Regions from separate parts of the Pantoea phytostimulans genome, predicted to be linked through region 1. Evidence: predicted binding sites of a transcription regulator. Region 1 holds the regulator's gene; the other holds the start of a gene.
The links. The regulator PurR, encoded in region 1, represses purine synthesis genes. The targets are predictions, from matches to a motif close to CANGCAAACGTTTGCNTG.

Region 1 (6,734 bases):
ATGCGCCACTTAATCCTCAGCGCCCAGAAAGCTTCTACGGCGGCGGTGCTGAAGGCTACACCGATTATCCCACGCTGTAAGTGACTGTGCTGTCGTAACGTTTTGTTGCGGCAGCGATTATTCTTTCACTCTGTTCGTCGCTATACTTAGCGCTTGTGTCATCATTCGATGACGTTTTGATTAAAGAGGATGTTATGCGTTTACTTCACACCATGCTTCGCGTTGGCGATCTGCAACGCTCCATTGATTTTTATACTCGCGTGCTGGGTATGCGTTTACTGCGTCAGAGCGAAAATACCGAATATAAATATACGCTGGCGTTTGTAGGTTATACCGAAGAGAGCGAAGGTGCCGTGCTTGAATTGACCTACAACTGGGGCGTAGAGAGCTACGATCTGGGTAATGCTTATGGCCATATCGCATTGGGCGTGGATGATGCCGCTGCAGCGTGCGATCGTATTCGCAACGACGGTGGAAAAGTCACCCGTGAAGCGGGCCCGGTCAAAGGCGGCTCTACGATCATCGCTTTTGTGGAAGACCCAGATGGCTATAAAATCGAGTTAATCGAGAATAAAGACGCCGGTAAAGGTCTTGGTCACTAAACAAGATTGACTCAGCCTGCCCTTGTTGTCGGCAGGCTGATATTTCCCCAGCCCTTTGTGGCCTGCTGCACCCAACGCTGTTTTTTGTCATAATGCGCGCTGCCCATTCCCTGCAATGAGATCCTGATGTCTGAATCGAATTCCCCAAACGCGCTCAATCAACGCTTCCGCGGCTTCTTTCCGGTGGTTATTGATGTAGAAACCGCTGGCTTTAATGCGCAAACCGACGCGCTGTTAGAGATTGCCGCTACAACGCTGAAAATGGATGAAGATGGCTGGATTCACCTCGACCAGACGCTGCATTTTCACGTTGAGCCTTTTGAAGGCTCGCTGTTGCATCCCGAAGCGTTGGCTTTTACCGGCATCGACCCGCATAACCCGCTACGTGGCGCTGTCGATGAACATGACGCACTGCATGCCATTTTTAAAATGGTGCGCAAAGGGATCAAGGATACCGGCTGTAACCGTGCCATTATGGTGGCGCACAATGCGACCTTTGATTTGAACTTTATGAACGCTGCTGCTGAACGGGCCAACCTCAAGCGTAATCCTTTTCATCCCTTTGCTACTTTTGATACCGCAGCATTGAGCGGTTTAGTCTTGGGACAAACGGTTTTAGCGAAAGCGTGTAAAGCGGCAGGCATGGAGTTTGACAGTACACAGGCGCATTCTGCTCTTTATGATACTGAGCAAACTGCCACGCTGTTTTGTGAATTGGTTAATCGCTGGAAGCGGCTGGGTGGATGGCCCTTACCCTTTGCAGAAGGCGATGCGGCTGAAAGCGCCTCAGAATAGATAACGTAAAAAGGCCGACATTTGTCAGCCTTTTTCTTATTCCGCTTCTTTAAACTTCTCAGCGGTTTCTTTGATCAGCGATTGAAGTTCGCCACGCTGGAACATCTCAACGATAATGTCACAACCGCCGACCAGTTCGCCATCAATCCACAACTGTGGGAAAGTTGGCCAGTTTGCGTATTTCGGCAGTTCAGCACGAATATCTGGATTCTGCAGAATATCCACGTAAGCGAAACGCTCACCACAGGCTGACAGCGCCTGAACCGCCTGAGCAGAGAAACCACAGCTTGGCAGTTTCGGCGAGCCTTTCATGAACAGCAGGATCGGGTTTTCTGCGATCTGGCGCTGAATTTTTTCTACAGTACTCATAATTGCCTTCCTTAATTCGTCACTTCGTGTTTGTTTATTGTAGCGACTTCGCCCTCGGACTGAAAATGAGAATTTACTTTCGGAAGGTCAAACCGCCATGTTTGTTAAGTCGCTGTATAAGAAATAACACTCTCATATCATTAATGCGCATTAATGTATTAATAATTAGCAATAATTTCGCTGATATAAGGTGCTGAAATTGCTCATTTTCGCTCCAATTTCAATCAGCTAACAGATTAATAGAAAAAGGACTTACTTTTTTAAAAACATCTGGACTAGAATGGCCTCGGCACTGATCCTGGATCAGATTTTTCCAACCCTGTTATGGCCGTTTTTAACCTGACAGCTCAACTGTAACCGGACTATGCGTCTAATCATTACGCTTTTCATACTGGCTTTTGCCCAGCTGTTCTTTAACGTCGCATCTGCTTCACCGCATGCGCCGGTTAAGGCCAGCCAGCATAAAGTAGAGAAAAAAAGTGCACGCGAAGATGAGCGGCGTAAACGACGCCCGGTAAAAACCGCAGTTAAGAAATCCCGTCTGACTTCCGTTCAAAAACTTAAACTCAAAAAACAGAAGAAAGTCGAGTTAGTTGCACATAATACCTCCGCTAAAAAAATTACGCTTAAATCCTCAAGTAAACATTACGGTCGCCAGCGTTCATCAAAAGTTATCGCAGCCGAAACCAATGAGCTCGGTACGATTAAGATGAGTAAGGCCCATCGTCAGCGCTATCAAAAAGCGCGCGAGACAGCGATGGCAAAACTCATGGGCCAGTTGGGCAAACCTTATCAGTGGGGCGGTACTTCTCCACATACCGGGTTCGATTGCAGCGGTCTTGTATGGTATGCCTACAAAGATTTGTTGAAGTTTAAAATCCCCCGTACCGCCAATGAGATGTATCACCTGCGTGATGCTGCGCCGATCAAGCGAGAATTGCTTGAGAAAGGTGATTTAGTATTCTTTCGCATCAATGGACGCGGCACCGCCGATCACGTCGGCGTTTATTTAGGCGATGGGAAGTTTATTCAATCGCCGCGCACCGGCAAAGATATTCAGATCAGCGCATTAGGCGAAGATTACTGGCAGCGTCATTATATTGGTGCCCGACGAATGATGACGCCGAAAACCATACGATAGAATCATTAAGCATAAAAAAAGCCGGTTAAACCGGCTTTTTTTATTAATGCAAAATAGCGGTAAAGCTAAAAGCGACGATCATCAATAATGCCCCGCCAGTGGTCATCAATGCCAGTTTCATCTCGGTACTCATCATCTCTCCTTGGCCTCACAGTTTGTGTGGGTAAAGCATTTTCCCATAAGGCCCAGTAAAAATCTCGTTTTATCCGTTCAGCCTTGTTAGAATCCCGCCTTTGTTGCGCAACGCGCGCAACGTCGGTTCCGTTCGCTGTCTTCCTTTGGCTTTTTTTTCCGCACAGACGCCATATTACCGGCAAAAAAGCAGTATATTTGCGGGCAAAACCCTACGTTGACGCAAACGTTTAACATCATGCTTATCAACTAGTTAAGATAAGCTCGGGAGTCTCTTTTTCATGGCAACAATCAAAGATGTGGCGAAACGCGCGGGAGTTTCTACAACGACCGTCTCTCACGTCATTAATAAAACGCGTTTCGTGGCAGAGGAAACGCGTAATGCGGTCTGGCAAGCCATTCAGGAGCTGCATTATTCGCCGAGCGCAGTGGCGCGAAGCCTGAAGGTAAATCACACCAAAACGCTGGGATTGCTCGCCACCTCCAGCGAAGCGCCCTACTTTGCTGAAATCATTGAGGCTGTGGAAAATCACTGTTTTGACAAAGGCTACACCCTGATTTTAGGTAATGCGCATAACGATTTGCAAAAACAGCGCGCTTACCTGTCCATGATGGCGCAGAAACGCGTTGATGGCTTATTGGTGATGTGCTCCGAATATCCAGACGATCTGCTGAAGATGCTGGAAGAAAATCGCAATATTCCCATGGTGGTCATGGATTGGGGTGAATCGCGTGGCGATTTTACCGACACCGTGCTCGATAACGCCTTCCACGGCGGTTATCTTGCCGGGCGCTATTTAATCGAACGTGGACACCGCGACATTGGCGCAATTCCGGGCCAAATGGAACGCAACACGGGTGGCGGACGTCACGCAGGTTTCCTGAAGGCCATGGAAGAAGCCAATATCCAGCCTCGCGCAGAGTGGATCGTACAAGGTGACTTCGAGCCTGAGTCAGGTTATCAGGCGATGCAGCAAATCCTCTCGCAGAAACAAAGACCGACTGCCGTTTTTTGTGGTGGTGACATCATGGCGATGGGTGCCATTTGTGCCGCAGATGAAATGGGATTACGCGTCCCACAAGATATTTCCGTGATCGGTTATGACAACGTGCGCAACGCACGCTATTTCGCACCCGCATTAACTACCGTGCATCAGCCAAAAGCGGAGTTGGGGGAAAAAGCGTTGGATATGTTGTTGGATCGTATTACCAGTAAACGCGAAGAGTCTCAGACCATTGAGGTTCATCCCACACTGATTGAGCGTCGCTCAGTCGGTTATGGCCCTTTCCGCGATTACCGCCGTTAATCCTCACTTAACCATTCCTGATTAAGTGTTTGCGCATCACCTAGATAGCTGAGCAACCAACCCAGCGCCGGTGATGCGCGATCTTCCGCCCAGCTTACGCAGCAAGGACTTTCTGGAAAACTTTCCGGTAACGTGAGCTCAACCAGTTCACCTGAATCGAGTAACGGGCGAGCCAGATGCCCCGGCACCATGGCAACGCATAACCCCGCCAAAACACAATCCAACCCTGTTTGCCATTCCGGCACGACCAAACGTCGCTGATTGTCCAGCGTCCAGGTCATACGACGCGGCAGCGCCCGTGATGTATCTTCTAATACCAACGACGGCCAACTGCGCAAAGTGTCATCATCTAATGCCTCTGCCTGTGTTAAAGGATGCTCACGCATCACTACGCAGCGCCAGTTGAGCGCGCCCATATCTTTAAAGGCGAAGCGTCCGCCCACAGGAATAGCCTGGGTTGCCCCAATCGCGACGTCAACTCGCCCGTCTGCTAAGGCATCCCACACACCATTAAACACTTCGTAACTGATGATTAATTCCATGTCGGGAAAATGACGATAAAAGTCTTTCACTAACTGCCGCGTTCGTTCTGGTTTAACAATGCAGTCTACCGCGATGCTTAACTGCCCGCGCCAGCCATTTGCCAGTTGTTGACATTGACGTCGGGTTGCCAGCATTTTTTTGATAACAGTGCGTCCTTCGCGGACAAAATGTTCGCCTGCGGGGGTTAAAACCACTTCGCGATGATGACGTTCAAATAGCGGAACCGCCAACCAGGTTTCAAGCTGCCGTACCGTATAGCTGATGGCAGAAGGAACGCGGTGTAGTTCCTGTGCGGCTGCGCTAAAACTTCCACCGCGCGCTACCGCATCCACAACTTCTAATGCATATTCTGACCACATAATCTGCCTTCAAAATTTTTAACAGCCAATGGCAAATATTAACGTTTCACAGGTTTAAACGCACCTTTTACACTCTGCCGCGTTCATTCTGCAAAAATGAGAAAAAGATGTTATCGAATAAGAGCTTTATCCCTTACCTTGCGCTGCTCAGTATGCTGGGCTTTTTAGCAACAGACATGTATCTCCCCGCGTTCGGCGCCATGCAACAAACGTTTAATACGTCACCGGGTATCATCAGTGCCAGCATGAGCTTGTTCCTTGCGGGATTCGCCTGCGCGCAGCTTTTCTGGGGACCGCTGTCTGATCGCATTGGGCGCAAGCCCGTTTTACTCGCAGGCCTGACGCTGTTTGCCTTGGGCTGTGCAGGCATGTTGTGGGTGACTGACACTATTTTGATGCTGGTGCTGCGCTTTATTCAGGCGGTAGGTGTTTGTGCCGCAGCGGTGAGTTGGCAGGCTTTAGTGGTTGATCGCTATCCGCAGGCGCGCGCGAATAAGGTATTCGCGACGATTATGCCTTTGGTGGCACTTTCACCTGCGCTTGCGCCGCTGCTGGGCGCATGGCTTATCGGTCATTTTCATTGGCGTTCAATTTTTTTGGTTTTGACACTCACAGCAGTTGCATTGATTGCCGTGACGTTGCGTTTACCCTCCACACGTAAAGTCTCCAATAACGATCTGCAAAAGCCCGGTTTTATCACCCTGCTTCGCTCTTCGGTTTATCGCGGAAACGTCATAATTTACGCTGCCTGCTCGGCCAGCTTTTTTGCCTGGTTAACCGGCTCGCCCTTTATTTTGGCAGACATCGGATTAACGCCTGCCGATATTGGCTTGAGCTATGTGCCGCAAACCATCGCCTTTTTGATCGGTGGCTTTGGTTGTCGCGCCCTGCTCAATCGCTTTAACGGTGCGCAGCTATTGCCGTGGATGTTAGTCATTTACAGCGTGAGCATTCTGGTGCTGTTTGCTGTTGCACTGGCAGGTGTCAATAACCTGACGGCGCTGCTACTGCCGTTCTGCGGCATGGCGTTAGCTAACGGTGCAATTTATCCCATTGTCGTTTCCAGCGCCCTACAACCTTTTCCTCATGCAACGGGCAAAGCGGCAGCGCTGCAAAACTGTTTGCAATTAGGATTATGTTTCGCCGCCAGCCTTGCCGTTTCTGCGGGTTTGCAACATGCCTTACATACCACCACAATGATTATGGCACTGACGATCTTGCTTGCCCTGCTGGGATACCGTATCCAACGCCAGGTGAGCGCACAAACTGATGTTGCCTCGTCAAAATCCGTTTGCCAGGATAATCACTAAGGCGAAAGATTTTAATTAGCAACCTAACAATAAGTCATTGAATACTGACCCGAGTGATAATATACTCATTCGGGTCAATAAATCTGCTACAAATCAACAACATAATTAGAGTGTTTTTAGCGACTTTGTCGCTGGGATGGCGTCTGCACAATATCTCTGTTTTCTATTGTGAGAGA
Region 2 (6,734 bases), 350 kb from region 1:
TACAGCAACGTGCCCTACAAATTGGCTCAGCCCTCAGTGGCGGTCGTGAATCATTGGTTAAATGCAGTGAATGCCGGGGCAAATGGTGCTTTCATCAGCTCCTTAACACCGCAGCATCCTCAATATGTACCCATGCATACGGCATTAAAAAACCTGCTTAGCGATAAACTTCCCTGGCCGCAGCTGAAAAATAGCCAAACGCTACGTCCAGGCCAGATCAGCGACGATGTACCGGCTTTACGTGAAATCTTACAGCGCAGCGGCATGATGACGGCGCAAATCGCGACGCCAGCACCCACCGATGATGCTGTGCCGACGGCTGTCGAACCGGTGAGCCAAAGTGAACAGCCAATAGCAGTGAGCCCTTCGGCAACCAGCGTTAACGATCTGCCGGCGCAGCCACCGCAAGCACTGGGCAATGTACAAAATATGAGCGCAGAGGTCAGCGCAGAAAATATTTATGACAACACGCTGGTGGCTGCCGTTAAGCGTTTCCAGCAGTGGCAAGGGCTGGCGGATGATGGCGCGATTGGTCCACGTACCCGCGAATGGCTAAATGTCTCACCGCAAATGCGTGCCGCATTGCTGGCATTGAATATTCAGCGCCTTCGCTTGCTGCCGGATGATATGCACAACGGCATCATGGTGAACATCGCAAACTACTCGCTGATCTATTACAACAACGGCAACAAGATCCTTTCATCGCGGGTTATCGTTGGTCGTCCCGATCGCAAAACACCGCTGATGCGCAGCGCGTTGAACAATGTGGTGCTTAATCCTCCCTGGAATGTGCCCACCACGCTGGTACGTCAGGATATCATTCCGAAGGTGAAGCAAGATCCTACCTACCTTTACAAGCATGGTTACACGTTGTTATCAGGATGGAGTGCAGATGCGCAGGTCATGGATCCCAGCATGATTGACTGGAGTATGGTGTCGGCTTCCTCTTTCCCTTATCGCTTACGCCAGGCACCTGGCGCAACCAATTCTCTGGGCCGCTATAAATTCAATATGCCAAGCTCAGACGCGATCTATCTGCATGACACGCCGAACCACAACTTATTTCAGCGTGATATTCGTGCACTGAGTTCTGGATGTGTGCGCGTCAATAAAGCCTCTGAACTGGCGGGTTTGCTGCTACAAGATGCGGGTTGGAACGACAGTCGCATCTCAAGTACGCTTAAAGAAGGTGATACGCGCTATGTCCCTATTCGCCACCGCATTCCGGTTAATCTTTACTACCTGACTGCATGGGTTGCGGATGATGGCAAACCACAATATCGAACAGATATTTACAATTATGATGATACTGCGCGCTCAGGCAGTCAGGTATTGCTGCGAGCAGAACAGCTTTTGCTCTAGTATTTGATTTTTCTTCACTCTTCATGGCTTATAAAAAGTAAGCCATGTCTTGAAAAGGCGGTCCTGAGCGGGATCGCCGCATAAACTCCCTTGTCACGGGTTGACGATCCTTTGAGAGAAAGTTAAGGTTCGGCCTTGTGCGCTTTTTGCACATTTCTAAGCTTTCACTCTCAGGTAACACGTTACATGTCTAATATTGATTCTTTTCGTCGTAAATTACTGCTTTGCGGAAGCGCAGCCGCAGGTCTGGCATTGTTGCCGACATCCGCAAGGGCCTCACTTTCAACTTCTCGTCCACGTGTATTGACGCTCAACAATCTGCACACTGGCGAAACGTTGAAAACTGAGTTTTTCAACGGGAAAAGTTACGACAAGGATGAGTTATCGCGCTTGAACCATTTCTTTCGCGATTTCCGCGCTAACAAAGTAAAAAGCATTGATCCCCATCTGTTTGATCAAATTTTCCGTCTGCAGGCACTGCTGGAAACGCGTAAACCGGTTCAGCTGATTTCCGGCTATCGTTCTTTATCAACGAACAATATGTTGCGTGAAAGCGGGCCGGGTGTAGCCAAACATAGCTACCACACCAAAGGCCAGGCGATGGATTTCCATATTGAAGGCATTGCGCTAAGCAATGTACGCAAAGCGGCATTAACAATGCGCGCTGGTGGTGTAGGATATTACCCACGCAGCAACTTTGTGCACATTGATACCGGGCCGGTCAGGCACTGGTCGTAAACCGGCAACGCTGCGTGTGTCGGTCATGGAGCGTTATGAAATACCACATTATTCCTGTTACTGCGTTTGCACAGAACTGCTCTGTTATCTGGTGTGAAACCACGCGCGAAGCGGCGCTGGTCGATCCGGGTGGCGATGCATCTACCCTCAAGCAAACGCTTGAACAGCTTAATTTAAAGCCTGCGCAGATCTTGTTAACGCATGGGCATCTGGATCACGTAGGCGCGGCGGTTGAACTGGCAGCGTTTTACTCGGCTCCGATTATTGGACCACAAAAACTGGATGCCTTCCTGTTGGCGTCGTTACCGCTGCAAAGCCGTATGTTCGGCCTGGACGATTGTGCTGCCTTTACGCCCGATCGATGGCTGGAAGAGGGTGACAGCGTGCAGGTAGGTTTAGTGACGCTGGATATTTTACATTGCCCCGGCCATACGCCAGGACACATCGTCTTTTTTGATCGTGTTGGACGATTACTGATCTCAGGGGATGTGATCTTTAATGGTGGCGTGGGTCGCACTGATTTCCCGCAGGGAAATCACCAGCATCTGATCGAGGCAATTAAATCAAAATTGCTGCCATTAGGCGATGATGTTGAATTTGTGCCAGGGCATGGCGCGACGTCAACGTTGGGAAGAGAACGTCTGAGCAATCCTTTCCTGCAATAACGTTTCTGCAATAAAAAATGGGCCATTTGGCCCATTTTTTATGACGCTAATTCTGCTTAAAGTACAGCCACAATCGCCTCACACAACGCTGACATATTATCTGGTGTCATGCCTGCTACGTTCACTCGGCCTGAATTCACGGCGTAAACCCCGAACTCTTCGCGCAGGCGAATAACCTGGTCTTTAGTCAGTCCGCTGAAAGAAAACATGCCGTTCTGCTTGATGATAAAGCTAAAGTCGCGCTGAGCACCTTTCTCCGCCAGGGTATTTACAAACAAATGGCGCATACGTTGAATACGTTGACGCATATCTGAAAGCTCTTGTTCCCAGATAGTACGTAAAGCATCGTTATCAAGAATGGTCGCTACAACAGCAGCACCGTGTGCGGGTGGATTCGAATAGTTGGAGCGAATAGTATATTTAACCTGGCTGAATGTAGTATCAGCCACGGCAGCGTCGGCTGCTACCAGCGTAATTGCCCCTACGCGCTCATTGTATAATCCGAAGTTTTTCGAATAGGAGCTAGCAACAATCAGCTCCTGATGTGAAGCCGCAAAAATGCGCAAACCTTCAGCATCTTCATCCAGGCCACGCGCGAAACCCTGATAGGCAAAATCGAACAGCGGCAGCCAACCGTTAGCATGTGAAAGCTGTGCCAGCTGCTGCCATTGTTCTGCAGTAGGATCGATACCGGTTGGGTTGTGACAGCAGCCGTGAAACAGGACTACGTCACCCGCTTTGGCTTCTTTAAGGGATGCCAGCATACCGTCGAAATCCAGCTGGTGGTTTTCAGCATCGTAATAGTGGTATTCACACACTTCCAGGCCTGCAGCATTGAACACATTTTTATGGTTCGGCCAGCTTGGATTGCTAACCCAAATACGTTTCACCGCGGTTTGGGTTGAAAGGAAATCTGCGGCTACACGTAGTGCGCCTGTACCGCCAGGCGTTTGTGCAGTACGCGCGCGGCCTGAGGTGATCAATGCATTCTCTTTGCCAAACAGCAATTCCTGCGTGCAGCGCGCGAAATCGGCCAAACCATCAATGCTGAGATAGTTTTTAGTGGTTTCATTCTCAAGCAGATACTGTTCGGCTTTTTTAACGCTAGTCAGAACAGGCGTTTTGCCGGTTTCATCTTTGTAGACGCCAATACCAAGATTAATTTTATGGGGGCGGTCATCAGCGCGGAACAGATCGGCCAGTCCAAGAATAGGATCAGCGGGTGCAGCAGAGATCGATTCAAACATGAGTCAGGTCCAGTAGCGTGAACTTTAGCAAAATGAGCTCTCAGGTTAGCGCTGAGCAGAGCAAAAGCCAACCGTTTGCGAGATAAATTCACAATTTAACGATCAGGGATAAGAGTATTTAAGATTCTAATAATAAACGTGATAAGCGAGGTAAAGAAAGAGCAGAGAGTAGACATAAAAAAACGGAGCCGAAGCTCCGTTTTTGCAATTCTGAGTTCAACTTAGAACTGGTATACCAGACCCAGAGCGACGGTGTCGTCTGTAGCCAGACCCAATGGATTGTTGTCGTCCAGCTGGTTGATCTGATAGTCCACATAGGTAGACATGTTTTTGTTGAAGTAGTAGGTTGCGCCCACATCGATATATTTAACGATATCAGCATCGCCAACGCCTTCAATGTCTTTGCCTTTAGACTGAACATAGGCAATGGACGGACGCAGACCGAAATCGAACTGGTACTGTGCAACTAATTCAAAGTTCTGCGCTTTATTAGCGAAGCCAGAAATCGAAGCGGCAGTGTAAGTCTGTCCGTTACCAGCTACGAAAGTACCGTTTCCAGATGCAGAAATAGGCGTTGAATTGCGGGTTTCACCATACATCGCTGCCAGGTAAATATTGTTCGCATCATACTTGATAGCGGTTGCCCAGTTTTCAGCACGTTTTCCCGCGCCTTCACCGGTAACGTCAGTAGTAGTCGCTGCTGTGCCAGTACCGCCAGTATAGGTTGTTTGTGCGCCTGCTGCTTGGTCATTGGTACGATCGCTGCTGCTATAAGCTCCTACGATACCCAGACCAATTGGTGAGGTATAAGAGGTTGACACGCCCCAGCCGTCGCCGTTCGCACGACGGGTGTCGCTACGGTCGTTTTTACCCTGATACTGAACAGCGAAGTCCCAACCATCAACCAGACCAAAGAAGTTGGTGTTGCGGTAGGTCAACAGACCGGTGCTACGACCGTTCATGAAGTTATCTGAGTATCCTGAGTCGCCACCGAACTCTGGCAGCATATCGGTCCAGCCGATTGCATCGTAAACCACACCGTAGTTACGGCCGTAGTCGATTGAGCCAGCATCGCCGAATTTCAGACCAGCAAAGCCCAGACGGGTTCTGTTACCGTCTTGTGCGTCAGCGCCTTCAGAGTTGTTAGCCTGAACGTTGTATTCCCACTGGCCGAAACCGGTCAGTTGGTCATTAATCTGAGTTTCACCTTTGAAACCGAAGCGAACATAGGTGTTGTCGCCGTCGTTGCCGTCGTTGTCAGAGAAGTAATGCAAACCAACAGCTTTACCGTACAGATCCAGTTTGTTGCCGTCTTTATTATAAATTTCTGCTGCATTTGCTGCACCAGCAGCTAACAGAGCTGGAATAACCACTGCAAGAATGTTGCGCTTCATCATTATTTATTACCCTCATTGGAGTTATTCGTACACCTGCCACTGCCGTCAAGAAACCTTTACGGGAACCTTGAAAGAAGTTTGGTGTCTTCCTGTGTCTGCACGCATCTTTCCATCACACCGACGGTAATTCTACCTCGAAAATGCTACTAATCTCGTATTCTTGTTTCAGAAAGAAAGTATGTATTACAAAATGTAAAATTAGGGGAACTTTGTGAGGGAACTCTAAATTTACAAAAATAAAAAAAGGCCGGCGATGCCGACCTCTTTATATATATGAATTTCTTATAATTAATGCAGAATCTTAGAAACTCGCGTTACGTGGAGTACGTGGGAACGCGATCACGTCTCTTACATTTTGTACGCCGGTGACATAAGCGATTAAACGTTCGAAACCTAATCCGAAACCTGAATGTGGAACCGTACCGTAGCGACGTAGGTCACGATACCACCAATAATCTTCTTTATTCAGACCCATTTCTTCCAGACGTGCGTCTAACACATCGAGACGCTCTTCACGCTGTGAACCGCCAATGATTTCACCAATACCCGGTGCCAGAACATCCATAGCCGCAACAGTTTTACCGTCATCGTTAAGGCGCATATAGAACGCTTTAATATCTTTCGGATAGTTTTTCACTACAACTGGCGCTTTAAAATGTTTCTCAGCCAAATAGCGTTCGTGTTCGGAAGAGAGATCGATACCCCATGAAACCGGGTTCTCGAAAGTTTCACCACAGCTCATCAGAATATTGACGGCGTCGGTATAGTCGACCTGAGCAAAATCAGTGGTGATGAAGCGCTGTAAGCGATCTACGGCATCTTTATCAACACGCTCAGCAAAGAACGCCATATCATCAGCACGCTCGTCTAAGACGGCTTTAAACACGTACTTAAGCATGGATTCTGCTAATGCCGCTGCATCATCAAGTGAAGCAAAGGCGATTTCTGGCTCCAACATCCAAAACTCAGCCAGATGGCGGCTAGTGTTAGAGTTTTCGGCACGAAAGGTCGGACCAAACGTATAAATTTTTGACAGCGCGCTAGCATAGGTTTCGCCGTTCAACTGACCTGATACGGTCAGGAAAGCTTCTTTGCCAAAAAAGTCTTCGCTGAAGTCAACTTTGCCTTGATCGTCACGCGGTAGGTTTTCCATATCCAACGTAGAGACGCGGAACATTTCGCCTGCGCCTTCAGTATCGGAAGCCGTAATCAGCGGTGTCGACACCCAAAAATAACCATTTTCATGGAAGAAGCGATGCAGCGCCTGAGCCAGCGTATGACGAACACGCGCAACGGCACCAATCAGATTGGTGCGCGGACGCAAG

Region 2: the regulator PurR is predicted to act here: its motif matches at 4,077-4,094, upstream of ACF2G4_RS02600 (amino acid aminotransferase).

What each region holds. Positions count from the first base shown of each region.
Region 1 is NZ_CP173698.1:900,822-907,555, reverse strand. Features, by position in the region: gene ACF2G4_RS04365 (alkene reductase) at 1-80, shown strand, start outside; gene gloA (lactoylglutathione lyase) at 195-602, shown strand; gene rnt (ribonuclease T) at 729-1,397, shown strand; gene ACF2G4_RS04350 (Grx4 family monothiol glutaredoxin) at 1,434-1,769, opposite strand; gene ACF2G4_RS04345 (C40 family peptidase) at 2,131-2,907, shown strand; gene ACF2G4_RS04340 (YnhF family membrane protein) at 2,951-3,043, opposite strand; gene purR (HTH-type transcriptional repressor PurR) at 3,321-4,346, shown strand; gene punR (DNA-binding transcriptional activator PunR) at 4,343-5,248, opposite strand; gene punC (purine nucleoside transporter PunC) at 5,356-6,558, shown strand.
Region 2 is NZ_CP173698.1:551,629-558,362, forward strand. Features, by position in the region: gene ldtD (L,D-transpeptidase) at 1-1,362, shown strand, start outside; gene ACF2G4_RS02590 (YcbK family protein) at 1,549-2,100, shown strand; gene ACF2G4_RS02595 (MBL fold metallo-hydrolase) at 2,136-2,765, shown strand; gene ACF2G4_RS02600 (amino acid aminotransferase) at 2,822-4,012, opposite strand; gene ompF (porin OmpF) at 4,234-5,409, opposite strand; gene asnS (asparagine--tRNA ligase) at 5,711-6,734, opposite strand, start outside.